One region of the Kribbella sp. NPDC104218 genome, then DNA from elsewhere that is predicted to be linked to it. Evidence: riboswitches for the same ligand, from Rfam matches in the RefSeq annotation. Region 1 holds a riboswitch; each other region holds the start of a gene.

Region 1 (7,730 bases):
TGCCGCCGTTCGTCTCCGACAGATCACCGGCGTACTGGTGGACCTTCTGGTGGTTGCTCCAGCTCGTGGCCGGGATGAATCGGCTGGTCCCGATCGGGGTCGAGCCCCAGTGCGCGAACCACAGGTTGTCCGGCCGCGTGTACGCCGTACTCGTGTAAGCGCTCGCGAGATCCGCACCGCCCGAGGACGCCGACGAGTACGCGCCGCCGAGGTACCCGCGAGAGTTGAGCTCCTGCGTCCAGCCGCTCAGATACGACAGGACGGCGGCCTTGCACGCGGCCGTCGACGGATAGTGCTCGATGTCGCTGTAGATCGCGCTCCGCTGCGCGAAGCCGAGCGCCTGCGCGGCCGTCACCGCACTCGCCGCGGCGCTCTTCCCCTGCGCGAACGCCGTCGCCGGCACATTCGAGAACTGCTTCGTCGGCCCGTACACCGTCGAGCAAGGCGCCTGCAGCCCGACGTCGACCAGCAGGAACTGCCACCCCTTGGCCGCGTTCGCCGCCACCCAATCAGCGGTCAGGTTCGGCTGGTCGCAGCCCCGGATCGCCCCGCTGATGTAGACGCCGATCGCCTTGTACGCCAGCTGCCACGCGTCCATCGTCGCCTGCGGCGGCGCCGTACAGGTGTCGAACGCCTCCCCACTCAAGTTGCCCGTAGCAACCACCGAAGGCTCCACCGCCGCAGCCCGCGGCGCAGCCATCGCCTTCGCGCCGGCCGCCGCGCGCCCAGTCGCCAGTACGGCGCCCGCGGCCCGCTCCGCACCCGGCTCGTAGTACGCCGTCGCCAGCACCCCGGCCTCCGGCACCGCTCGCCGCAGCAGCCCCGGCGACGACACCTTCCCGGCAGTCAACGGCTCCAGCACCAGCCCGGCGCTCCGCCCGACCAGGTGCGCCGGGCAGTCAGCCTGCCCCGAGCTGCGGCCCACGTACACCGCCGGCCGATCGAACCGCACACAAGCCGTCGGCTCCCGCTCGAGGTCTACCACCGGCCAACCGGCCGGCACCCGCACCTCGAACCCCCGGTACGAAACCGTGCGTACCTCCTCGGCCATCGCCGGCCCACCCGCCGCGATCCCGCCAACCAGCCCCAGGGCAAGCGTCAGCCCCCCAGCTCCGAACAGCCTCACAAGTCTTCCCCACTCCTCGACGGCAACACCACCACCAAACCCCACCCCCCGACTCCTGTCGAAGAGCCTCCCGCACTAGCCCCGATCTCCTTCACCTATCGCCAACCCGATCACCGGGGCATAAACGCGCCGGCGCTCTGGCGTCCACGCCGCCTCACCACCGACCGACTCATCGGTCGCCATCCGATAGATCAGCGCCCTGATCAGCATCTGTCCCCACTCGGGCAGGTGCCGCCAACGCTCGATCAGCTCCGGCCGTGCGCCGTACCAGCAGAGCGCGTCGACGACCGCGACCGCCGAGGCCCAGCCGACAGGCCGCCAGTACACGGCCCAGTCGATGACCGCCGGCGGCTGCCCCGCCGAGAACATCACGTTCTCGGCCAGGTCACCGTGGACGACCTGCGGCTGCGCCGCCACCGGCTGCCGAGCAGCCAGCAGCGGTTCGACCAGCGCTCGGTACGCCGAACTCCCACCGCCCGCAATCTCTGCCCAAGCCACCCGGTCGCCGTACGTCCAGGGGTCGTCGCGCAAGTCCAGGAACGCTGGGCGCGGTTGCCCAGCCACCGCTTCATGAAAGGCCTGCCCAGCGGCGAGGACGTCGTCCGGTCGGCTCACGTCGGTTCGCCCGTCGAGAAACGCACTCGCCTCCCAACCGGCCACGACCCAGGCTCCGGATCGGCTCGGGATCGGTCGCGGGACGCGGAAGTCGGGTGCCGTCGGCAGCGTGCTGAGCAGCTCGGAACGCCAGATGGTCTCCGGCTCGAAGTCGACCGGCTTCAGGATGGTGTCGCCTGCCCGCCAGGTCTGACCGCGGCCGCCGGGGAGGAGCTGCGGCGGGGCATCGGCGCCGAAGGCCGTGAGCACGGCGTCCGGAGGCTGGGTCACGCGGCCGATCGTAGGTGCCGGGCCGGGGCGGCGGCACGGGATTTGCAGCAACCTGCAAGGAGGATCCGCGAGTGCGGGTGGGTTGGGTGCGGGGAAGGGCGGGTCGGTCGAGGGTGGGGCGGGAGGTTCGGCCTAGGATTTCGCGGTGACTGATCTCGACCTGTTCGGCGACCTCGACGCGGCGGCCCTCCCGGAACGGCAACAACGGATCCTGGTGGTGATCCGGGACTGGGTGCATCGGCACGGCTACTCGCCGAGCAGCCGGCAGATCGGCGACGCGGTCGGGCTGCGGTCGTCGTCCTCGGTCTCGAAGCACCTCGCTAGCCTGGAGGACAAGGGCTTCCTGCGCCGCAGCCCCTCGGTCTCGCGGCCGATCGACGTCCGGATGTTCCTGCCCGAGTCGGCCGCCCGGGCCACCGACGAGGACAACGTGCCGGTTCCGGTCGTCGGCGACATCGCCGCCGGGACGCCGATCTCCGCGATCGAGCACGTCGACGACGTCATGCAGCTCCCCCGCGGGCTGACCGGCCGCGGTAACGTCTTCGGGCTCCGCGTCCGCGGTGAGTCGATGATCGACGCCGCGATCTGCGACGGCGACATCGTCGTCGTCCGCCAGCAGCAGGAGGCGCACTCCGGCCAGATCGTCGCCGCGATGATCGACGAGGAGGCGACCGTCAAGGTCTACCGGCGCCGCAACAACCACGTGTACCTCGAGCCGCGCAACCCCGCCTACTCCGTCATCGACGGAGACAACGCCACGATTCTCGGCGTCGTGGTCAGCGTCCTTCGCAGCGTCTGAACACCTGAGCCCACCCCCAGCCGGGGGTGGGCTCAGGTCTGTCAGCTGCGCTGGCGAGCTGCCTCGGCGGCGGCTACCAAGGTGCGGAGAGCGGGGTCCACCTCGGCGTAACCACGCGTCTTGAGGCCGCAGTCGGGGTTGACCCACAGGCGAGCGGCGGGGATGGAGCTGAGAGCGGCGTCGAGGAGGGCCTGGGTTTCGGCCAGATCCGGGACGCGGGGCGAGTGGATGTCGTAGACGCCCGGACCGACACCGCGCTGGAAGCCGATGTCGGCCAGATCGGCGAGCACCTCCATCCGCGAGCGAGCCGCCTCGATCGTGGTGACGTCGGCGTCCAGCCCGTCGATGCCGGCGATGACGGCGCCGAACTCGGAGTAGCAGAGGTGCGTGTGGATCTGCACGTCGGCCGGCGCCCCGCCGGTCGCGAGCCGGAACGATCCGACCGACCACTCCAGGTATGCCTTGTGATCCGCCTCCCGCAGCGGGAGCAGCTCACGCAGGGCCGGCTCGTCGACCTGGACGATCCGGATCCCCGCCGCGACCAGGTCCGCGATCTCGTCGCGCAGCGCGAGCGCCACCTGGTCGGCCGTGACGCCGAGCGGCTGGTCGTCGCGCACGAAGCTCCACGCGAGCATCGTCACCGGCCCGGTCAGCATCCCCTTCACCGGTCGCGGCGTGAGCGACTGCGCGTACGCCGCCCACTCCGTCGTCATCGGCCGCGGCCGCGACACATCGCCGTACAGGATCGGCGGTCGCACGCACCGGCTCCCGTACGACTGCACCCAGCCGAGCTCGGTCGCCGCGTAGCCGTCGAGCTGTTCGGCGAAGTACTGGACCATGTCGTTGCGTTCGGGCTCACCGTGGACGAGTACGTCCAGCCCGATCTCCTCCTGGAGAGCGATCACTCGCCCGATCTCGGCCCGCATCCGCTCGTCGTACTCCGCCGCCGTGATCGCGCCGGTCCGCAGCTCGGCCCGGGCCTTGCGGACGTCGCCTGTCTGCGGGAACGACCCGATCGTCGTCGTCGCCAACGGCGGCAGGTCCAGCGTTTCCTGAGCCAGAGAGCGCTCCCCGTACGGCGCTCGCAGCCGATCCGCCGCCTGCAGCGCCGCGACCCGAGCCTGCACCGCCGCGTCCGCGCCGAACTCGACCGCGGACGGGACCCCGTCCGCCGGGCGCCGAGCGACATCCGCGAGGACGCCGTCGTCCGTGCGCAGCGCCCGGCCGAGCAGCACGACCTCGTCCACCTTCTGCCGTGCGAAGGCCAGCCGCTCCCGGACCCGCGGGTCCAGCTCGGCTTCGACGTCCACGTCGTACGGCACGTGCAGCAGCGAGCTCGACGTCGAGATCACCAGCTCGCCGACCGCCCCGAGCAGCACGGCGGCGCGAGAGAGCGCTCCCCCGAGATCTCCCCGCCAGACGTTCCGCCCGTCGATCAATCCGGCGTACAGCGTCTTGCGCTGGAACGCCGGCAGCGCGGCGATCCGGTCCACCAGCCCCGGCGCGGAGACCAGGTCGACCCCGATCCCCTCGACATCTGTTGCCGCCAGCAACGGCAGGGCCGCACCCGGGTCGCCGAAGTACGTGGTTACGACCAGCTTCGGCCGGTTCGGCAGCGCCGCCAACCGCTGGTACGTCGACTCCAGCAGGGCCAGCTCATCGTCCGTCCGGTCCTGGACGTAGGCCGGCTCGTCGAGCTGCACCCACTCCGCTCCGGCGTCGGCCAGCTGGCCGAGCAGCTCGGCGTACACCTCGACCAGCCGGTCGGCGAGCGCGATCGGCTCGAAGTCGGCCCCAGCCGCCGCGGACGGCTTGGACAGCAGCAGGAAGGTCAGCGGGCCGATGAAGACCGGCCGTGCGGTCACCCCGAGCGCCTTGGCCTCCGCCAGGTCACCCAGCGGCTTACTCGCATCAAGCGCGAACGACGTCGTCTCGTCCAGTTCCGGAACCAGGTAGTGGTAGTTCGTGTCGAACCACTTCGTCAGCTCCAGCGCGCCGATCTCGTCGCGCCCGCGGGCCATCGCGAAAGCGGTATCGAGCGCGGACAGCCCCAGCTCGCGGTAGCGCGCCGGCACCGCGCCGACCAGCTGGATGTGGTCGAGCATCTGGTCGTAGTAGGCGAACGTGTTCGCCGGGACGGTGTCCAGACCCCGATCGGTCAGGTCGGTCCAGGTGTCGGCCCGCAACTGCCGGGCGACGGCTGCCAGCTCATCGGCGCCGAGCTTGCCGGCCCAGTACTTCTCGACGGCGTGCTTGAGCTCGCGGCGCGGCCCGATCCTCGGGTAGCCCAGCACAGTGGTCGCAGTGTTCACGTCTCTCTCCTCGCGAGCGTGTCAAGGGACCGTTCGCGGGCAGAGCTCGGCCGCTGGTGCGGGCGAGCCCTCCCACGAGGCTCCGATCCCCCGTACGCCGGACGGCGCACGGACCGATGGCAGGTCTTCGGACTCACGAGCGAGCCGGCCGGAGCCGGCGCCTACTGGCCGTCGCTTCCCAGATCGGCTGATCCAGTGCTGATGACGGCGGTCGTTCCCGTATACCGCTGCGGGGCAGTCCCGGATTCGCACCGGGTTCCCTCTTGCCTCGTCCCGGCCGGAGCCGGGACGAACCATCGATACCCCGACCCTACCGCCGCCGGACCGCCGCGGCCGTGGCTTGTCTCACGTCAGGGAGCGCTCTCTCGCGAGCTTTCTCAGTCCTGCAGCGGGACGACGGTGTACCCGCGCGCCCGGATCGCCTCGAACCCGCGTTCGCGCACCTCGGCGGACGGGAACACCGCGACCACCTTCTTGGTCACCAGGTCGAACTCCGGCGGCTCGACGCCGAGCTCGCCGAGCACCTTCGTGATCGTCCGCGTGCAGTGGCTGCAGGTCATGTCGGGCACCTCGAACACCTCCGCGTCGGCGCTCGGCAGCGCCGCCGGATGCTCCACCACCGCCGGCGCGACCTCGACCCGGTCGAGCAGCCGGACGAAGGTCTCCACGAACGTGTCGGCGACCACGGCCAGCACGCTGGCCCGGCCGCCGTCGTACAGCTGTGGCGTGCGGGCGAGACAACGCGGTCGCTCGCCGGGCGCTAGGCGGCTGTACTGGACGGCGCTCGGCAGCGGCTCCAGCTCCGTATCCTGCGCCCGCGCGAGCTGGGCGTCCTTCATGGCGCGGAGGGCGACAACCGTGTCGACCGAGTACCGGACGCGGCCGGCGAAGGTGAGAAAGGACGCCGGGATCATGCCGCGCCGGTACGTCGACGCCTGCAGACCCCAGTACCAAGTCGTCGCGACGGAGTCGAAGATCGCGCTCTCCGCGATCCCGCGAGCGAACTCGGCCGCATCGCCGTACGGCGTCTGCGCGACCAGGAACGCATGCTGGACGAGCGTGCGCGCCGCCGCGTCCACCCCGGTCCGGAACACCTCCAGCGCCGTCCGGTCGGTGGTTGTTGCCGCCAGCAACTTGATCGCGCTCTCCGGCAGCTCTGCGGTCCGGCGCTGGAGCTCGGAGTCGGCCGCCAGCCGGGCCCACAGCTCGAGCGTCGCCTCCCGCGCGACGACCGGGACGACGGCGCCGAGCGGGCCGGTGTGCGCGACGTTCACGATCCCGCGGCTGTCGCGCCAAGTGATCCGGTGCTCGGCCGACGTCACCAGGTACGGCGGGCAGGGCGCCATCGACCGCGTCACGTAGTCCAGCTGAGCCGCGCTCAGGTGACCGCCGAGCACGCGAGCGACCGGCTCCTCGCGGTACTCGATCCGCCGGGGCTCGGCGTCCTCCCCGGCGTTCTGCAGCAGGCCGGGTACGGCGAGCTCGAAGAGGATGCGTGCAACCTCGGACCGATCGTCCGAGAGACGTGGTTCAGCGGTCATCGGCGCCTCCCGGGACTCCAACGGCACCACCGAGTCTAGGAAGCGGCGCGGACCGCGGCACGGTTACGCGGCGTGTCCGGTCCACAAGTGGCGGCGGGACACGGACTACTGTCGTCGCGTGAGCACAGCGACCGCGGACGGCGAGACCAGCGAGAGTCTGCTCACCGTGATCGTGGCGCTCACCGCGAACGTCCTGATCGCCGTCGCGAAGTCGGTCGTCGCCGCCATCACCGGCTCCGCATCGATGGTCGCCGAGGCAGCGCACTCCTGGGCCGACGCCGGGAACGAGGTCTTCCTGCTGATCGGCGAGCGGCGGGCCGGCAAGCCGGCCGATGCCAGCCACCCGCTCGGCTACGGCCGGATCGGCTACATCTGGTCGATGTTCGCCGCGTTCGGCCTGTTCACGGTCGGCGCCGCGGTCTCGATCTGGCACGGGATCCAGTCACTGCGCAACGGCGAGGCCGAAGAGGCGTCGTACACCTGGGCGTACGCCGTCCTCGGCGTCTCCTTCGTCCTCGAAGGGATCTCGTTCGCGCAGGCGCTGCGGCAGACCCGGTCGGCCGCGTCGCTGCGGCACGTCCGGCCGCTGCACTACGTGAAGACGACGTCCAACCCGATTCTGCGCGCGGTCTTCGTCGAGGACCTGGTCGCGCTGATCGGGATCGTCGTCGCCGCCCTCGGCATCTTCCTGCACCAGCTCACCGGCAACGCCGCCTGGGACGCGATCGGCTCGACCGTCGTCGGCCTGCTGCTCGGCTTCGTCGCGCTCTTCCTGATCAGCCGCAACATGGACTTCCTCACCGGCGAGACCGTCAGCCCGGTCGCTCACGATCGCGCTCTCCGGGCGTTGCTCGAACATCACGAGATCGAGTCCGTCAGCTTCCTGCACATGGAGTGGGTCGGCGCCGACAAGATCTTCCTCGTCGCCGCCGTCGACCTCACCGGCGACGCCCCCGAGTCCGACGTCGCCACCCGCCTCAACACCATCGAGGACGCCCTCAACGCCCGCCCGGAGATTCAGCGAGCCCTCCTCACGCTCACCCGCCCCGGCGATCCCACCCACCTCG
Region 2 (7,730 bases), 660 kb from region 1:
TCTCGGCGGTCGCGTTCAGCGAGAACGACCAGCCTTCGAACCCGCCGCGGATGGCGTTCCGGTTCTTCACACCCCACTGCGAGTACTGCCACTGCCCGCCGTTGGCCGCCCACCAGTACGACCAGTACCCGGCCGCCGGCGGCGTGTCGATACACGGCTCCTTGTACTTCTCCCGCCCCTTGATCGGGATCACCTCGTTCGGCCCCGGCCGGTTCTCGAGCCGGCAGATGAACGCCTCACCCCACCGCCGCGTCCCCTGCAACTCGATCCCCGCGTCCACCAGCGCCGAGTGTCCCGTGAACCCCGGCCCGACCGGCCCCGGCGCACACCTGACGATCGCGTTGCCGCCCAACCCGCCGAAGTCGATGACTACCGTCACCCCCTCCTCGGACGGGCAGAACCCCGGCGTCCCCCGCGAAGGATCCACCGCACTCGCCGTCAGCGGCGCCCCCACCAGCCCCACCCCGAGCACAACCGCCGCAACGCGGACGAGCCGGTTCATCGGGCGACGCCTCGGGGCCGGGTGATGAGCCAGCCGGCCAGGGCGCCGAGGGCGACCAGGGCAAGGGCGAGGATGGCGAAGAGGGCCCAGGGGATGTCGTCGCCGGTGGTGATGGCCGCCTGTGGCTTGACGTCGGTATCGAACGGCGCGGTCGTGGCGCGAGCCAGCACCGTGGTGTCGGCGGTGACCAGCGAGCCTCCGAACATGGCCGGGATCGCCGCGATACTTGCCGGGACGTCGCTCGCTCCGGCGACCGGGCTGATCGGCAGCCCGCCGTCCGGCGTGATCGAGCCGAGCAACCGGGTCGAGGCGGACGACGTGTCGAGGCCCGCGGACTGCAGCGCGACGACGGCGGCAGCCGTGGCCGGGACATCCGGCTGGCCGTTCTGCTGCCAGCCGCCCTTCCACACCCCATCGCCGTCCTGACGGTCGGTCAGCGCCTTGAGCGCGGCGCGGAGGCTGCCCACCGGCGCCAGGGCCTCGGTAGACCCGGGCCGCACCGCGTTGAGCGCCTGGACGGCGATCGCGGTGCTCGCGATGTCGCCGGTCTGACACTTCTGCTCGGCCGGCCCGAACTGCGCCGGGAACGACCCATCGCCGCACTGCTGCCGCAGCAGCGCCTCCATCGCCCGCTTGGCTTCGTCTTGTTTGCCGGCGGCAAGGAGCGCGAGGACGCCGTACGCCTGGCTGGTGAGATTCGACTGGTCACCGGATTTGGTCAGATCGGTGATCCGCCCGTCACCCTGGATCCGGGCGGCCAGCTGATTGGCCAACTCGTTGCCGGCAGCATCTTTCGTGCCGAGAGCGAGTAGCAGGACGAGTTTCGCGAGCGGCCCGGCGTACCGGGCGTCGGGCTGGTCGTACGGGACGCCGTACGCGTAGGCCGCGATCGCGTCCGGCTGCGCCATCAGCGCCGAAATCGCGCCGACGGTGCCGGTCAGCTTCTCGGACTGCCGCAGCGCGAGGCCGAGGCTCACTGTCGCGTCGTAGTCGACGTACCGAGAGCCGTTGCGGTCGACCTCGATGTGGTTCCCGCCGATCAGCTTGCTCTGCAGGTAGCTGACCGTGGCATCAGCCGACTTGGCCTGACCGATGGACGGCGGTGGCGGCGTCGCGCTCACGGTGGTCGGCGGCGGCGTGACCGAGACGGTCGTCGTGGACGACGGGCCAGGGATGTTGTTGGTGACGGTGGTCGTGGCGCGGGGGAGCGGCGGCGCGGTGACCTGCGTGACGACGATCCGCCGCTGCGTCACGGTCTGCCGGGGCAGCGGCGGCGGGCGCAGCGTGTTGGTCTTGGTGACGGTCGGGCCGGGCTTGGTGACCGTCGGGCCCGGTTTGGTGATCGTGGGGCCGGGTTTCGTGACGGTCGGGCCCGGGGTCGTCACGGTCGCCGTCGCGGTGATCGTGACGGTCGGCGTCGGGGTGGGGGACGGCGGGTTCGGGTCCGTCCAGGCGAGGTCGGCGAACGGGACCGGGGCGAACGCGAAGATCGCCTGCGGAGTGGCGCGCCGCCATTGGTCGATCCCGATGTCGATGCCGTCGCGCAACGCCTGGCCGAGCGACTCGGAGTTGTACGCGATCGCGCCGACGTGCGGGGCGGCAGGCGTGTTGCCCGCGTTCTCCGTGGTCAGCTGATGGCGGATCATCCAGCCCTCGGCCTTGCGGTACGCCTCGTACTCGCTGCCGGCGGCGAGGGTCTGCGCGATCAGGCCGGTGCTGTTGGAGTTCGACCCTTCGGTGGAGACGCCGCCGCCGAACGAGCCGTCCTCCTTCTGCACCGACTTGAGCCACTCGAGCCCCTTGCGGATCTCGTCGTCGACGCCGCCCATGCCGAAGTTCTGCGCGGTCATCAGCGCCTGCACGGCCATCGCCGTCCCGTCGCCGTCCGGCGCGCCGCCGCCCTCGTCACACGACTTCAGGTCGTTGTAGAACATCCGGAAGAAGCCCGCCGAGCACTGCTGGCGGATCAGGTAGTCGACCGCGTTCTGCGGGACGCCGCCCGCGCGCGCCAGGCCCATCACCGCGAGCGACTGGCTGAAGATGTTCGAGTCGTCGTTGCCGGTCTCCTTGTCGCGGATCCGGCCCTCCTCGACACCGGCGTCCGCTCCCGCGATCAGGTCGAGCGTCTCGCGGCGCATGTTGCGGCCGCCGAAGTTGCGGTAGTCCTTCCCCGCGGTCACCGCCGCCAGCAACACCTTCGCCGTCGCACCGGCGATCCGGGCATCCTCGTTCGGGTACCAGCTCGGGCCTGCGTAGTCCGGCACATGTGCAGCCACCGCCCCCACCACCTGAGCAATGACCTTCGGATCCGCCTCCGCCGCGATCAACGCCCACTGCGTGTCGATCGTCAGCCCCCAGTCCGGCCCCGAGAACCCGGGGATGGCCCCATCGACCAGCTGCCCACCCAACCAAGCCGCAGCCGAGGCTGCCTGCGTGGACGCCGCTGCCTCGGAGCGTTCGGAGGCGTTGGCGGTGGTTGCCAGTGTCGGAGTCAGCAGGAGCGCGGCTGCGACGAGGGCACCGACGCGTTGAACGAAGTACCGGGCTGGGCGGGTGCGCATGGGACCTGGATTCGGGCGGGTGGTCGCGCGCGTCGCCCAGGGGCCGGCAGGCCGGTTGGGATACAACCGGGTGCCGCCCGGACTCCGCCCGTAGACCACGACGGGTGGTGGAGTTCGCAGGCCCGGCGGTGAGGCATTCCGGCTCGCGGAGCTCGCGCTCCGCCTACGGTTGCGGGTCAGCGCCGGGTTTCGACCGGCTTCCCCCCACACGTCGGGTCGTGACAAGTCACGCTTTCCGGCGGCCACCGGAAAGTTGAAGAAATCTTACCTTGAATCTCAGTCATCCAGGACCTGATGGACGGCGGCGGCGCAGGCGCGAGCCAGTTCGCTGACCTGACCGGGCGTGATGACGAGCGGTGGCCCGAGGACGAGCAGGTCGCCGTTCGTCCCGTCGGCACATCCTGTCGAGTGGTAGAGCAGCACCCCCAGGTCCTTGGCCGCGGCGACCACCCGTTCGGCGACGCGCGCACTCCGTGAGAACGGCGTCAGATCGCCAGAGAGCGCTTTCGCACCCGTTCTCGGTCCGTCGTTCCGCTCCGCACCCGGCGGCGCGACCAGCTCGATCGCCTGGAGTAGCCCTCGTCCGCGAATATCGCCGACCGCCGGATGCCCGCCGAGCTCCGCACGCAGCTCGGCGGCAAGCTGAGCCCCGCGCTCGTCCGAAGCCTCCACAAGCCGCTCCCGCTGCAAGATCCGGAGTACGGCGAGACCGGCCGCAGCACCGACCACGTGATGCGAATAGGTGTAGCCATGCACGAACCCACCGGCCTGCACCGCGTCGTGCACCGCACCGCTGCACACCGTCAACCCCAACGGCCAATACCCCGACGCCGCGCCCTTCGCCGCGACCAGCAGATCCGGACGCACTCCCCAGTGATCGCACCCGAACCACCGCCCGGTCCGCCCGAACCCGGTCATCACCTCGTCCGCGATCACCAGGACGCCGTACTTCCGGCAAACCGCCGTGATCGCCGGCCAGTAATCGTCCGGCGGCACGCAGGCCCCGAGCGCCGCCCCCGCGATCGGCTCCGCGATGAACGCGGCCACGTTCGCCGGCCCCTGCGCGACGATCATCCGCTCCAGCGCCTCCGCATGCCGCACCCCGCAGCCCACCGGATGCGACTCCGGGAACGGGCAGCGGTACTCGTACGGCGACGTCGTGTGCACCGCCGACCCCAACCACGGCTGGTACGGCGCGCGCAGCCCGGCCCGCCCGGAGACGTCCAGCGCGCCGCGAGTATTGCCGTGGTACGCCCCGGTCCGCCCGATCACCACGGAACGGTCCTCGCCGCGCGCCAGGTGATACGCGCGAGCGAGCTTGAGAGCGGTCTCCACGGCCTCGCTGCCGCCCGAGACCGGGTAGATGTACGGGTCGTCGACCGGCAGCAGCGGGCCGAGCGCTTCGGCGTACTCGATCAGGCTCGCCGAGGTGAACGCCGTCCCGTGCGCGTAGGCGACCTGGCGGGCCTGCGCGGCGATCGCGTCGGCGACCTCCGCCGAGCCGTGCCCGACGCCGACCACGATCGCGCCACCGGCGCCGTCCAGGTAGCGGCGCCCGGTGGTGTCGAACAGTTCCGCCCCGTTGCCGCCGGCCACGACCGGGAGGTCGCGGCCGGCGGCCCGGGAGAAGACGGCGCCGGTCACTCGACTAGCCGGCGACCGCGGCCGCGAACAGCGAGAGCGCTCTCTGAGCTTCCTCGGCGGTGACCACGAGCGGCGGAGAAAGCCGGATAGCGCTCTCTCCGCACTCCAGCACCAGCAGCCCGCTCTCGAACGCGCGGCTCTGCACCGCCGCCGCCTGGTCCGCCGTGGCGAACTCGACGCCGATCATCAGCCCGACCCCGCGGACGTCGACGATCTTGTCCGGGTGCTCGGCCTGGATCTTCGTCAGTCCCTCGAGCAGCAGCTGCCCGACCTGGATCGCGTTCGCCATCAGCCCCTCGGACCGGATCACCTCGAGCGTCGCCAGCCCGGCCGCGCACGCGACCGGCGACCCGCCGTACGTCGAACCGTGCGCGCCGGCCGGCCAGCTCTCCATCAGCTCGGCCCGCGCCATGAACGCGCCCAGCGGCAGCCCGGACGCGAGCCCCTTCGCGCTGATCAGGATGTCCGGCTCGACGCCGGTGTGCTCGATCGCCCACATCTTGCCGGTCCGCCCGGCCCCGGACTGGACCTCGTCGGCGATCAGCAGGATCCCGTGCTGGTCGCACAGCTCGCGCAACCGCGCCATCCAGCCGGCCGGCGGGACCAGGTACCCGCCCTCACCCTGAATCGGCTCGACGAAGATCGCCGCCACCTCGTCCGGCGCGACCTCGTACCGGAAGAGCGTGTTCTCCAGGTGCTCGAACGTGCTGTCGTCGCCGTACGGCGCGTGCAGGACGCCGGGCAGCAGCGGCCCGAATCCCTTGTGGTACTTGGACTTCGATGCCGTCAGCGTCACCGCGCCCATCGTCCGGCCGTGGAACGCGCCGTAGAAGCTGATCACGTACGGGCGCTTGGTCGCATAGCGAGCCAGCTTCAGCGCACCCTCGACCGCCTCGGCGCCGGAGTTCGACAAGAAGACCCGCACCGGGCCGCTCATCGGCGCGGTCTCGGCCAGGGCCGCGCACATCTGGCTGTAGATCGGCAGGAAGAAGTCACTCGCCGAGTAGTGCAGCAGCTCGGCGGCCTGCTCCTGCACCGCGGCGACGACCGTCGGGTGACAGTGCCCCGTCGAGTTCACCGCGATCCCGGCGTTGAAGTCGAGGAAGAGGTTGCCGTCGGCATCCTCGATCACGCAGCCGTGACCGCGCCGCGGAGCCAGCGGGTACGCGCGCGGCAGCGACCGGCTCGTGATCGCGAGATCGCGCTCCACGACGGCGCTCGACAGCGGGCCGGGGATCGCGGTCCGAAGGTCCGGCACCGGCCGCTCCCGCAGCCACTCGGGGACGGACCGCTCGGCCGGGGTCGTCGGGATCGTCTGGGTCATCGGGCCACCACCGTTCGGGACTGCTCGCGAAGGAACTGCTGGACGTAGTACAGGCCGCCACCGGCCTTGCCGGAGCTGCCGGAACCCTTCCAGCCGCCGAAGGGCTGGACGCCGGGCCAGGCGCCGGTGGTCGCACCGGCCGCGCGGTTGACGTAGACGACACCCGCCTCGATCCGGTTCAGGAAGTCGTCGACCTCGGCGTCGTCGGCCGAGAAGAAGCCGGCCGTCAGGCCGAGCTCGGTCGCGTTCGCCAGCTCGATCGCCTCGTCGAGCGAGTCCACCGGCTGCACCGCGACGAACGGAACGAACAGCTCATCGGTCAGCAACCGGTCGCCCGCGGGCAGCCCCGTCACCACCGTCGGCTGCACGTAGTTGCCGTCAATGACGTTGCCGCCAGCAACAACCCGGCCGACCTCGGCGGCATGGGCGACGGCGGCGGTGTACCGGGCGACCGCGGCCGCGTCGATGACCGGGCCGACGAACACGTCGCGCCGGGTCGGATCACCGGTCACCAGCTCGTCGGCGCGGGCCGCGAGCCCGGCCAGGAACTCGTCGTACACCGAGCGCTCGACGTACACGCGCGAACAAGCGGAGCACTTCTGACCGGTGAAGCCGAACGCGGATCGCGCGATCCCGGCGACCGCCGTCGCCAGATCGGCCTTCGCGGAGACGATCGCAGGGTTCTTGCCGCCCATCTCGCAGACGACCGGCTTCGGGTACGGGGTCGGGAAGCTGCGGTAGATCTCCATCCCGACCTGGTACGAGCCGGTGAAGGTCAGCCCGTCCACGCCTGGGTGCGCGACGAGCAGGCGCCCGACCTCGTCACCGCCGGGCAGCAGATGCAGGACATCGGCGGGCAGACCCGCGTCGCGCAGGCACTCGTAGAGCTTGACCGCGGTGAACGTCCCCTGCGGGCTCGGCTTGAGCACAACGGTGTTCCCGGCGACCAGCGCGCCACCGGCCGGCCCGGCCGCCAGCGCCATCGGGAAGTTGAACGGGCTGATCACGCCCCAAACGCCGTATGGACGCAGGACGCTCGTCGTCTGCTCGGCGTCGGAGAGCTGCTCCATCGGCCGGACGAAACCGTCGTTGGCGGTGAACTGTTGGCAGTAGTACCGGATCAGGTCGGCCGATTCCTCGACGTCGCCGAGTGCTTCGAGCCGGTTCTTACCGACCTCCAGCGACATCAGCGCGGCCAGCTCGTTGGAGCGCTCACTGATCAGGTCCGCGGCGCGCATCAGGATGTCGACGCGCTCCTGCCAGGGCCGCCCGGACCACTCGCGGACGGCGTCCTTCGCGGACGCGACCGCCGCGTCGATGTCCGCCGAAGTCGCGCTGTGCACGCTGCACAGCGTCAGCTCGGGATCGCCGGGGCTGGTGATCCGGAACGTCTCCTGACCGCCGAGCGGCTTACCGGCGACGAAGCCGGTCAGGTCGGCGCCGAGCCAGTCCTGCGCGGTGGCGAGGCCTTGCTCGTACGCGGTGTGCAGATCTTCGTTGTCCGCACTGAGGGTTGCGTAGGTGACGCGAAATTTCGTCATCGATGTCCCTTCCACGACATGGCGACGGGTCGGAGAGTTGCGGCAGCCGTGCAGAAAAGGGCATGCCAAAGGCCACCTGGCCGTGCGGCCGGTGGCGTCGGGTGCGGAACCTACCCGGGGGGAAGAATCGTGAGCGGCTTGAGGGAGCCCGGAGGACG
Region 3 (7,730 bases), on a different contig from region 1:
AGTCCTGGCCGCGGCTCGAGGACGCCGTGGTCGACGGGCTGAACGGCAAGGGCGCGCGCTTGCTCGCGCTCGCCGACGAGTACACCGACCGCACCAGCTCCGGTTACGCGAACAATGGCGGCGAGGTCATCTACGCGGTCAACTGCGTGGATCGTCCGGACATCACCTCGCTGGCCCAGGCCAAGAGCGAGGCGGCCGAGTTCACCGCCGAGTCGCCCCGGTTCGGCGCGTACCTGCTCTGGGGTTCGCTGCCCTGTATGAACTGGCCGGTCAAGGCCGAGGACAAGCCGCACCCGATCAAGGCGGCCGGTGCCAAGCCGATCGTCGTCGTCGGGACGACGCGGGACCCGGCGACGCCGTACGAGTGGTCCGTCGGTCTCGCCGAGCAGCTCGAGAGCGGCGTACTGATCTCCCGGGACGGCGACGGCCACACCGGCTACAAGGCCGGCAACTCCTGTGTCGACCAGGCCGTCGAGACCTACCTGCTCCAGGGCGTCGCCCCGGCCGCCGACATCAAGTGCTGAGGGTCAGCTGGGGCGATAGTCGGCGTCGGCGAGTTTGAGGGACGACGTCGCGCGCTCGAGGACGGCGCGCAGGCCGGCCTCGTCCTGCGGGCGGCCGCCGACGGTGATCTCGACCGCCGAGCTCTCGCCGTTGTCGGTGGAGATCCAGCGGGACAGGCCCATCCGCGGGCCGCGGGTCTTGTCGACGTAGGTGTAGACCAGGGTGCCGTTGTCGCGGCTGAGCACGGTCAGCTGCTGCTCCTGGATGCTCCGCTCGCGGTCGCTGACCTGGCGGTCGGGCGACTTGCTGCTGCCGCGGGTGTCGAAGCGGATCTGCCAGACGCCGGTCGGATCCAGGTAGCGCGGGCGGGTGCCGTCCTGGGCGGACCGCCAGCCCGTCGGGATCTCGCTGGTGACCGGGTCCTTCTGGGTGCCGAACGTCTGCGCCGCGTACTGCAGGCTGCCGGCCTGCAGACCGTCGCCGCGGGGTGTCGGCGTCGTGGTGGGCTGACTCGTGACGGTATCGGTGGCCCGATCGCCGTCGTCGCGGTTGCCGTTGATGGCCAGCACGGTGCCGAAGACCGCAACACCGACGGTCATCCCCGCCAGTGTCATCAGCAGCGCCTGGTGCCTGGGCGTGAGCATCCCGACCTCGCTTCCCTGTCTCGCCCCTGATTATCGTCCACGAAGGGGGCGTCACCACAATCGGCGCGTACGCTGGCACGTCGTGACCACGCCCTTCGAGCAGGCCCTGCGGCGCTACGACGCCGGGACGGCCGAGCGCGCCGACCTGAAACTGCTGACCAAGGAGCTGCTCAAGCTGCTGGTCGCCAAGGCCCCCGGCCACGCGGTCGAGGTCCGGGTGCCGCCGTACGGCGCCGTCCAGTGCATCGAGGGGCCGCGGCACACCCGCGGGACGCCGGGCGCGGTCGTGGAGATGCCGGCCGAGCTGTGGATCGAGCTGGCGCTGGGCCGGACCGATTGGCCGGCCGCGCGCGACTCCGGGAAGCTCCGCGCGAGTGGGGAGCGCACGGATCTGAGCGGCTGGTTGCCGCTCGTCACCGAGTGATTACTTACCGGACAGAAAGGGGCCGCGACACCCCGCCCCGGGTGCCGCGGCTACAGATAGAGACGCTCGGCCGGCCCGAAAAGTTCACTATTCGAAGAAAATCGAAAAGATTCCGGGCCGACCGGTATCAGCGACTCGGTCAGCGACCGGCGGTGTTGGTCCGCCAGACGACGGAGCGGCCGTTCACGATCTGCAGGTCGCCGGTGTTCTGCAGCACCAGGACCGAGCCCTTGCGGTTGGTCTTGCTCGACCAGATCGCCTTCTTGGCGGCGCTGTAGACGACCAGGTTGCCGTCGGCCTGCATGGCCGCGAACGCGCCCTTGCTCTGCGTCCGGGTGCTCCACAGCGGGGTCTTGCCCTTGACCAGGACCAGGTTGCCGTCACCCTGCATGTACACCCGGTAGGTGCGGTTCACCGAGGTCATGTACTCCGGGTGCTTCAGCAGCCGGCCGGCGCCGAGCGTGCCGACCACCATGTAGCGCGACCAGTTCGGCTTGTTCCGGGTGTTGTAGATCACCAGGTTCTTGTCGTTCTGGACGACGAGGCGCGCGTTCGCGCTGGTCCCGGTGTTGCTCCGCCAGACGGCGGTCTTGCCGGAGACGACCTGCAGGTCGCCGTTCTTCTGCATCACCAGGACGGACGCCTTGCGGTTGGTCGCGGTCGACCACAGCGCGGTCTTCCCCGCGTAGAGCACCGCGTTGCCGTCACCTTGCATGATGAACTTGTACCGCTTGTCCTTGGACAAGATGTACTGGCCGGCCTTCAGCTTCATGCCGGGCTTCAAGGTGTCCGAGGCCGCGGCGACGGTGGCCGGGGCCGTGGTCGCGGTGGGTGCGGCCTGCGCGGCCACGGGCGCGAGCAGGGTGGCGCCGGCGGCGGCCGCCCCCGCGACGAGCGTGGCGAACACCTTGGTGCGTGCCGACTTGGTCGAGATCATCCGGTTTCTCCGTCTTCAAAGCTGGTACCGACAGTCAGGTGGATTGACGCCGAGGGCAACCAATCGGTTCCACCGTAGAGACAAAAGGGTTCGTTTTAGCACGATCGAACTGACACTATGTGCCAGTGGCAGCAAGTTTCCGAGCGCGGCTGGCCCGGCTGCGTGTCGATCTGACTCCGTGGCGTGGTTCCCGTGACTTCCGGATCCTGGTGGTCTCGGGCTCGATCTTCTTCCTGGGCGCGATGTTCGGCTACGTCGCGCTGCCCTACCAGGTCTATTCGCTGACCCAGTCCAACTTCGCCGTCGGCGCGATGGGCCTGGTCAACATCGTCCCGCTGGTCGTTTTCGGCCTGTACGGCGGCGCGCTCGCCGATCACGTCGACCGGCGGAAGATGCTGATCGGCACCGGTCTCGCGCAGGTCGTCGTCTGCGCCGTCCTGCTCGCGAACGCGCTGCTGGCCGATCCGCAGCTCTGGGTGATCTACGTCTGCGGCGCGCTGAACGCGATCGCCGCCTCCCTGCAGCGGCCGAGCCGGGACGCGCTGTTCCCCCGCGTGGTCAAGCATGCCGAGCTGCCCGCGGCCGTCGCGCTGAACGCGTTGACGCTGCAGGCCGGTCAGCTGGTCGGTCCCGCGCTCGGCGGCGTCCTGATCGGCACGGCCGGCGTGGTCTGGGCGTTCGGGATCGAGCTGGTCGCGCTCGCGATCGCCACCGTGTTGTACATGGGCCTCAAGCCCTACCGCGTCGGGGAGCATTCGCAACCACCGTCGTTACGGGTGATCGGGCAGGGCATCCAGTACGCCGCCCGCCGGAAGGATCTGCTCGGGACTTACGTCGTCGACATGGTCGGGATGTTCATGGCGATGCCGATCGTGCTGTTCCCGGCGTTCGCGACCGAGGTGCTGAAACAGCCGAAGCTGCTCGGGCTGCTCTACAGCGCGGAGGCGGTCGGCGCGTTGCTGGCGACGCTGAGCAGCGGCTGGACGCAGCGCGTTCATCACCACGGCCGAGCAGTCGTGCTGGCAGCGATCTGTTGGGGTGCGGCGATCGGCATCGCCGGGCTGGCGCCGAACATCTGGTTCGCGCTGGTCTTCCTGGCGCTGGCCGGCGCGTCCGACATGGTGTCCGGCCTCTTCCGGTCGGTGATCTGGAACCAGACGATTCCGGACGAGATGCGCGGTCGACTGGCCGGCATCGAGATGCTCTCCTACATGCTCGGCCCGCTGGGCGGCCAGAGCCGGTCCGGTCTGGTCGCTGACCTGACCACCGTGCGGACGTCGATCGTCAGCGGCGGCATCCTCTGCGTCGCCGGAGTCGCTGCCACTGCTGCTGCCTTACGCGACTTCTGGCGGTACGACGCGCGCACCGACGAGCACGCCGTCCGGGAACGCGAGCTGCGCGCCGCCGGAGAGGCGAACGAAGCGTAGGCTTTGTTGCACCATGCGTATCCGTCCGGCAGTTCCGTTCGTGTTGCTCGCAGTGGTCGCCGCTGGCTGTGGTGGCCCTGGCCAGGAGACGGCGCCGAGCGTGCCGCCGCTGGTGTCGGTGCCGACGACGCCGAGCCAGACTCCGACTGAGACTCCGTCGACGCCGCCGTCCGCGAAGGTTGCCGACACGCTCTGCGTGCGGATGGATCAGGCGCTGGTGCAGTCGACGCTCTCGGTGCCGCTGGTGGAGATCCAGCCGAAGCCGGTGCCGGCCGAGTTCGGCGTACCGATCACGTACGACGTCTGTCAGCTCCAGCTGAGCCAGCTGCCGAACGGGCCGGTCCTGCGGGTCGGGGTGTCGCTGCAGCTGGCGACGAAGTCGACGTTGGCTCAGCAGCAGAAGGCGTTGAAGGGGCAGCCCGCGGCCGTCGGCGAAGGCGGTTTCGGGACCGCGACGTCCGTGGTGTTCCTGTTCCGGGGGCGGCTCTACAAGGTCGCTGGGCCCAAGGCGACGCTGGCGCAGTACGTCGTCCTCGCGCAGGACGTCGTCCGGCAGGTGCCGGGCGTGCCGGATCCGGAGCCGATGATCGTCCGGGACGGCTGCGAGCGTGGGACTGCGGCCGTGGCCAAGGTCATGGGTGCGCAGGCGACGTACCGGCGGGACGGCGAGAACGAGCGTGGCGACCTGGTCTGCGGCTGGGTGTCCACGAACGGCGTGCTGACGACGTCGGCTCGGCGTACATCGCAGGCGATAGCGCTGATGACTGCCTTCCGGAAGCTGCCGACCGCGCAAACCATCCCGCTCGGCGAGGAGGCGTACGTCGACTCCGCTACCGGGCGGACCAGCATCCGGTTCGGCGAGGACAAGTTGGTCGATCTGGTGCCGCTGCCGGCCCGCGCGGTGGACCCGGACGCGATGACCCAGCTGGCGTTGGCAGTAGCCCGGTTGTACCGCTGACCACACTTCGGCGTGCGACCGCGTCGCGGGTGTTACTGTGGCGCCGCCGTGGTGTACGGGAAGCCGGTGCGGTACCGGCGCGGCCCTCGCCACTGTGATCGGGAGTTGACCGACCGTTCCCTTCGGGGAGGTCACTGGTGCTTGCTGGGAAGACCAGGTCGGTGAACGCAGTCCCGTCAGCCAGGAGACCGGCCACGGCATGATCCGTCCACGAGGTGCTGGAGGAGCGGTTCCGTGCTGCGTACATCCGTCATGTCGGTTGTGTTGCTGGGTCTGGTGGCCGGGTGTGGCAGTTCGGCGACTGCCGACGCCCCTGGCCCGGGCGCGACGACTGTGAAGAACTGCGGGATCGACGTCACCGTCGACGGCCCGCCGAAGCGGGTGTTCGCGGCGTACCAGCCCGCGATCGAGATGGCCCACGCGCTGGGGATCTCGGACCGCCTGGTCGGTACGGCGTACCTGGACTCCGAGGTGCTGCCGGAGTACGCCGATGCGCAGTCCAAGGCGAAGTACTACAAGAATCTGCCCAGCCGTGAGGAGCTGCTCGCCGCGAACCCGGACTTCGTGCTCTCGGGGTTCAACGACGTGTTCAGCGCCGGCGGCGGTAGCGACGAGAGCTTCGGTAGCCGGAAGAGCCTGTCCGACCTCGGCGTCCGGACCTGGATCTTCAGCCCGCTCTGCCCGACCGCCGACGGCAAGGGCGACGAGGCGATCGACCCGGCCAGCGTCTCGATGAACAACGTGTACGCCGATCTGCGCGACCTGGGCAAGCTGTTCGGGGTCTCGGAGCGCGCGGAGCAGGTGATCGCCGATCAGGAGAAGCGCATCGCGGCGGTCGCGGCGAAGGTCAAGGACGCGCCGAAGCCGACGGTCGCGATCCTGCGGCCGGGGATGGAAGGCGGCGGGCTGACGGTGTCCGGCGGTCCGGACTTCGGGACCGTGCTGATCAAGCAGGCCGGCGGGGTGAACGCCTTCGCGGACCTGACGTCGAAGCGGAACGTGAAGGTCGGCGTCGAGGAGCTGATCAAGCGCAACCCGGACTACATCCTGATCAGCGGGTGCTGCGATGCCGCGCTGACGCCGGCGTCCTCGCAGCAAGAGGTGGCTCGGATTCTGGCGAATCCGGCGTACCAGAACCTGAAGGCGGTGCGGAACAAGCACGTGGTGCCGTGGCTGTTCGCGAACCACTCCGCCGGGGTGCGCGGCGCTTACACGACCGAGGACATCGCCAAGACCATTCACGCCGACCTGTTCAAATGATCAAGGGCGGCGGCTGGCGAGCGGCCGGGCTGCTGTTGTGCTGTGGAGTCCTCGCGGTGGCCGTGCTGCTGTCGCTCAGCGTCGGCAACCAATGGTTCGGCGCGCATGACGTCTATCTGGCCCTCGCGGATTTCAGCGGCAGCGACAACGATCGGGTGATCCGGTATCTGCGGGTGCCGCGGACCGTCGCGGGTCTGCTGGTCGGGGTGGCGCTCGGTTTGGCGGGCGCGCTGATGCAGGGCGTGACCCGGAATCCGCTGGCGGATCCGGGCATTCTCGGGGTGAACGCCGGTGCGGCGGTGGCGGTGGTCGGGGCGATCGGCGTCCTCGGGGTGACGAGTCTGACGGCGTACGTGTGGTTCGCGATGGGTGGCGCGTTGGTGGCGACCGTCGTGGTCTATCTGGTCGGCGCGATCGGGCGGGGCGGTGCGACGCCGGTGAAGCTGGCCTTGGCGGGTGCGGCGATCTCGGCGCTGCTCGGGTCGGTGACGTCGGCGATCACGCTGACGGATCTGTCGACGTTGAACGAGTTCCGGTTCTGGGTGGTCGGATCGCTGACGATGGCGTCCGGGCCGGTGGTCACGCAGGCAGTGCCGTTTGTTGCGGTGGGCATCTTGTTGGCCTTGGTGCTGGGGCGGTCGTTGAACCAGCTCGCGTTGGGGGACGAGCTGGCGCAGTCGTTGGGGACTCGGGTGCTGCTGGTGCGGGTCGTGGCCGGGCTGGCGGTGATGGTGCTGGCGGGGACGGCGACGGCGATCGCGGGGCCGATCGGGTTCGTGGGTCTCGCCGTACCGCATGTGGCGCGTAGCCTGGTAGGGGCGGACTATCGGTGGATTCTGCCGTGGTCGATGGTGCTGGCGCCGGCTCTGTTGCTGCTGGCGGACGTGGTTGGGCGCGTGGTGGTTCGGCCGGCGGAGTTGCAGGTGGGGATCATCACGGCGCTGATCGGGGCGCCGTTGTTCATCGCGCTGGTCCGGCGTCGGCGTACGGCGGAACTGTGAGAACCGTGCGGGTAGGGCCCGTGTCCACTCGGGTGGATGTCGCGAGTTTGGTGGGATCGATCGTCGCGTGGGTGCTCACGTTGGTGGTGGGCGCGGTGTCGTTGACGGTGGGGGACTACCGGATTCCGTTGCCGGTGGTGCTCGACACGTTGGCCGGACACGGGACGCTGATCCTGAACGACATCATCGTGAACAACCGGCTGCCGCGGGTGCTGGTCGGGATCGGCGTCGGTACGGCGTTCGCGGTGTCGGGGGCGATTTTCCAGCGGCTGGCGCGGAATCCGTTGGTGAGCCCGGATCTGATCGGGGTGAACGCCGGGGCCGCGTTGGCCGCCGTCCTGATGATCACGGTGTTCGGGAGTGGCTGGATCCCGGCCGGAGCGCTGGCGGGATCGTTGCTGTCGGCAATTGCTGTTTATCTGTTGGCGTATCGGGGCGGGGTCTCCGGATATCGGCTGGTGCTGGTGGGGATCGGCGTGACGGCGATCATTTCGTCGGCGACGGCGTACTTGCTGACGCTGGCGGATATCTATGCGGCGAAGAGTGCTTCGCAGTGGTTGGCCGGGAGCCTGGCT

What was found. Region 1 has a riboswitch for cobalamin ahead of metE (5-methyltetrahydropteroyltriglutamate--homocysteine S-methyltransferase). Riboswitches for the same ligand answer to the same signal wherever they lie in the genome.
Region 2: linked by a shared signal. The riboswitch ahead of ACZ6ZD_RS25270 (prenyltransferase/squalene oxidase repeat-containing protein) and the one ahead of metE (5-methyltetrahydropteroyltriglutamate--homocysteine S-methyltransferase) in region 1 are both predicted to bind cobalamin.
Region 3: linked by a shared signal. The riboswitch ahead of ACZ6ZD_RS11280 (ABC transporter substrate-binding protein) and the one ahead of metE (5-methyltetrahydropteroyltriglutamate--homocysteine S-methyltransferase) in region 1 are both predicted to bind cobalamin.

Annotation. Positions count from the first base shown of each region.
Region 1 covers NZ_JBVJMQ010000003.1:707,370-715,099, reverse strand. Annotated here, with positions in the region: gene ACZ6ZD_RS28055 (DUF1906 domain-containing protein) at 1-1,126, opposite strand, end outside; gene ACZ6ZD_RS28050 (TIGR02569 family protein) at 1,202-2,011, opposite strand; gene lexA (transcriptional repressor LexA) at 2,157-2,810, shown strand; gene metE (5-methyltetrahydropteroyltriglutamate--homocysteine S-methyltransferase) at 2,852-5,122, opposite strand; cobalamin riboswitch at 5,224-5,435, opposite strand; gene ACZ6ZD_RS28035 (heavy-metal-associated domain-containing protein) at 5,500-6,663, opposite strand; gene ACZ6ZD_RS28030 (cation diffusion facilitator family transporter) at 6,782-7,730, shown strand, end outside.
Region 2 covers NZ_JBVJMQ010000003.1:43,211-50,940, forward strand. Annotated here, with positions in the region: gene ACZ6ZD_RS25265 (hypothetical protein) at 1-502, opposite strand, end outside; gene ACZ6ZD_RS25270 (prenyltransferase/squalene oxidase repeat-containing protein) at 499-3,063, opposite strand; cobalamin riboswitch at 3,174-3,325, opposite strand; gene ACZ6ZD_RS25275 (aminotransferase family protein) at 3,340-4,707, opposite strand; gene ACZ6ZD_RS25280 (aminotransferase class III-fold pyridoxal phosphate-dependent enzyme) at 4,712-6,031, opposite strand; gene ACZ6ZD_RS25285 (aldehyde dehydrogenase family protein) at 6,028-7,572, opposite strand.
Region 3 covers NZ_JBVJMQ010000001.1:2,373,905-2,381,634, forward strand. Annotated here, with positions in the region: gene ACZ6ZD_RS11250 (alpha/beta hydrolase) at 1-524, shown strand, start outside; gene ACZ6ZD_RS11255 (hypothetical protein) at 528-1,148, opposite strand; gene ACZ6ZD_RS11260 (sterol carrier family protein) at 1,231-1,572, shown strand; gene ACZ6ZD_RS11265 (hypothetical protein) at 1,712-2,509, opposite strand; gene ACZ6ZD_RS11270 (MFS transporter) at 2,635-3,936, shown strand; gene ACZ6ZD_RS11275 (hypothetical protein) at 3,950-4,894, shown strand; cobalamin riboswitch at 4,927-5,105, shown strand; gene ACZ6ZD_RS11280 (ABC transporter substrate-binding protein) at 5,129-6,154, shown strand; gene ACZ6ZD_RS11285 (FecCD family ABC transporter permease) at 6,151-7,155, shown strand; gene ACZ6ZD_RS11290 (FecCD family ABC transporter permease) at 7,176-7,730, shown strand, end outside.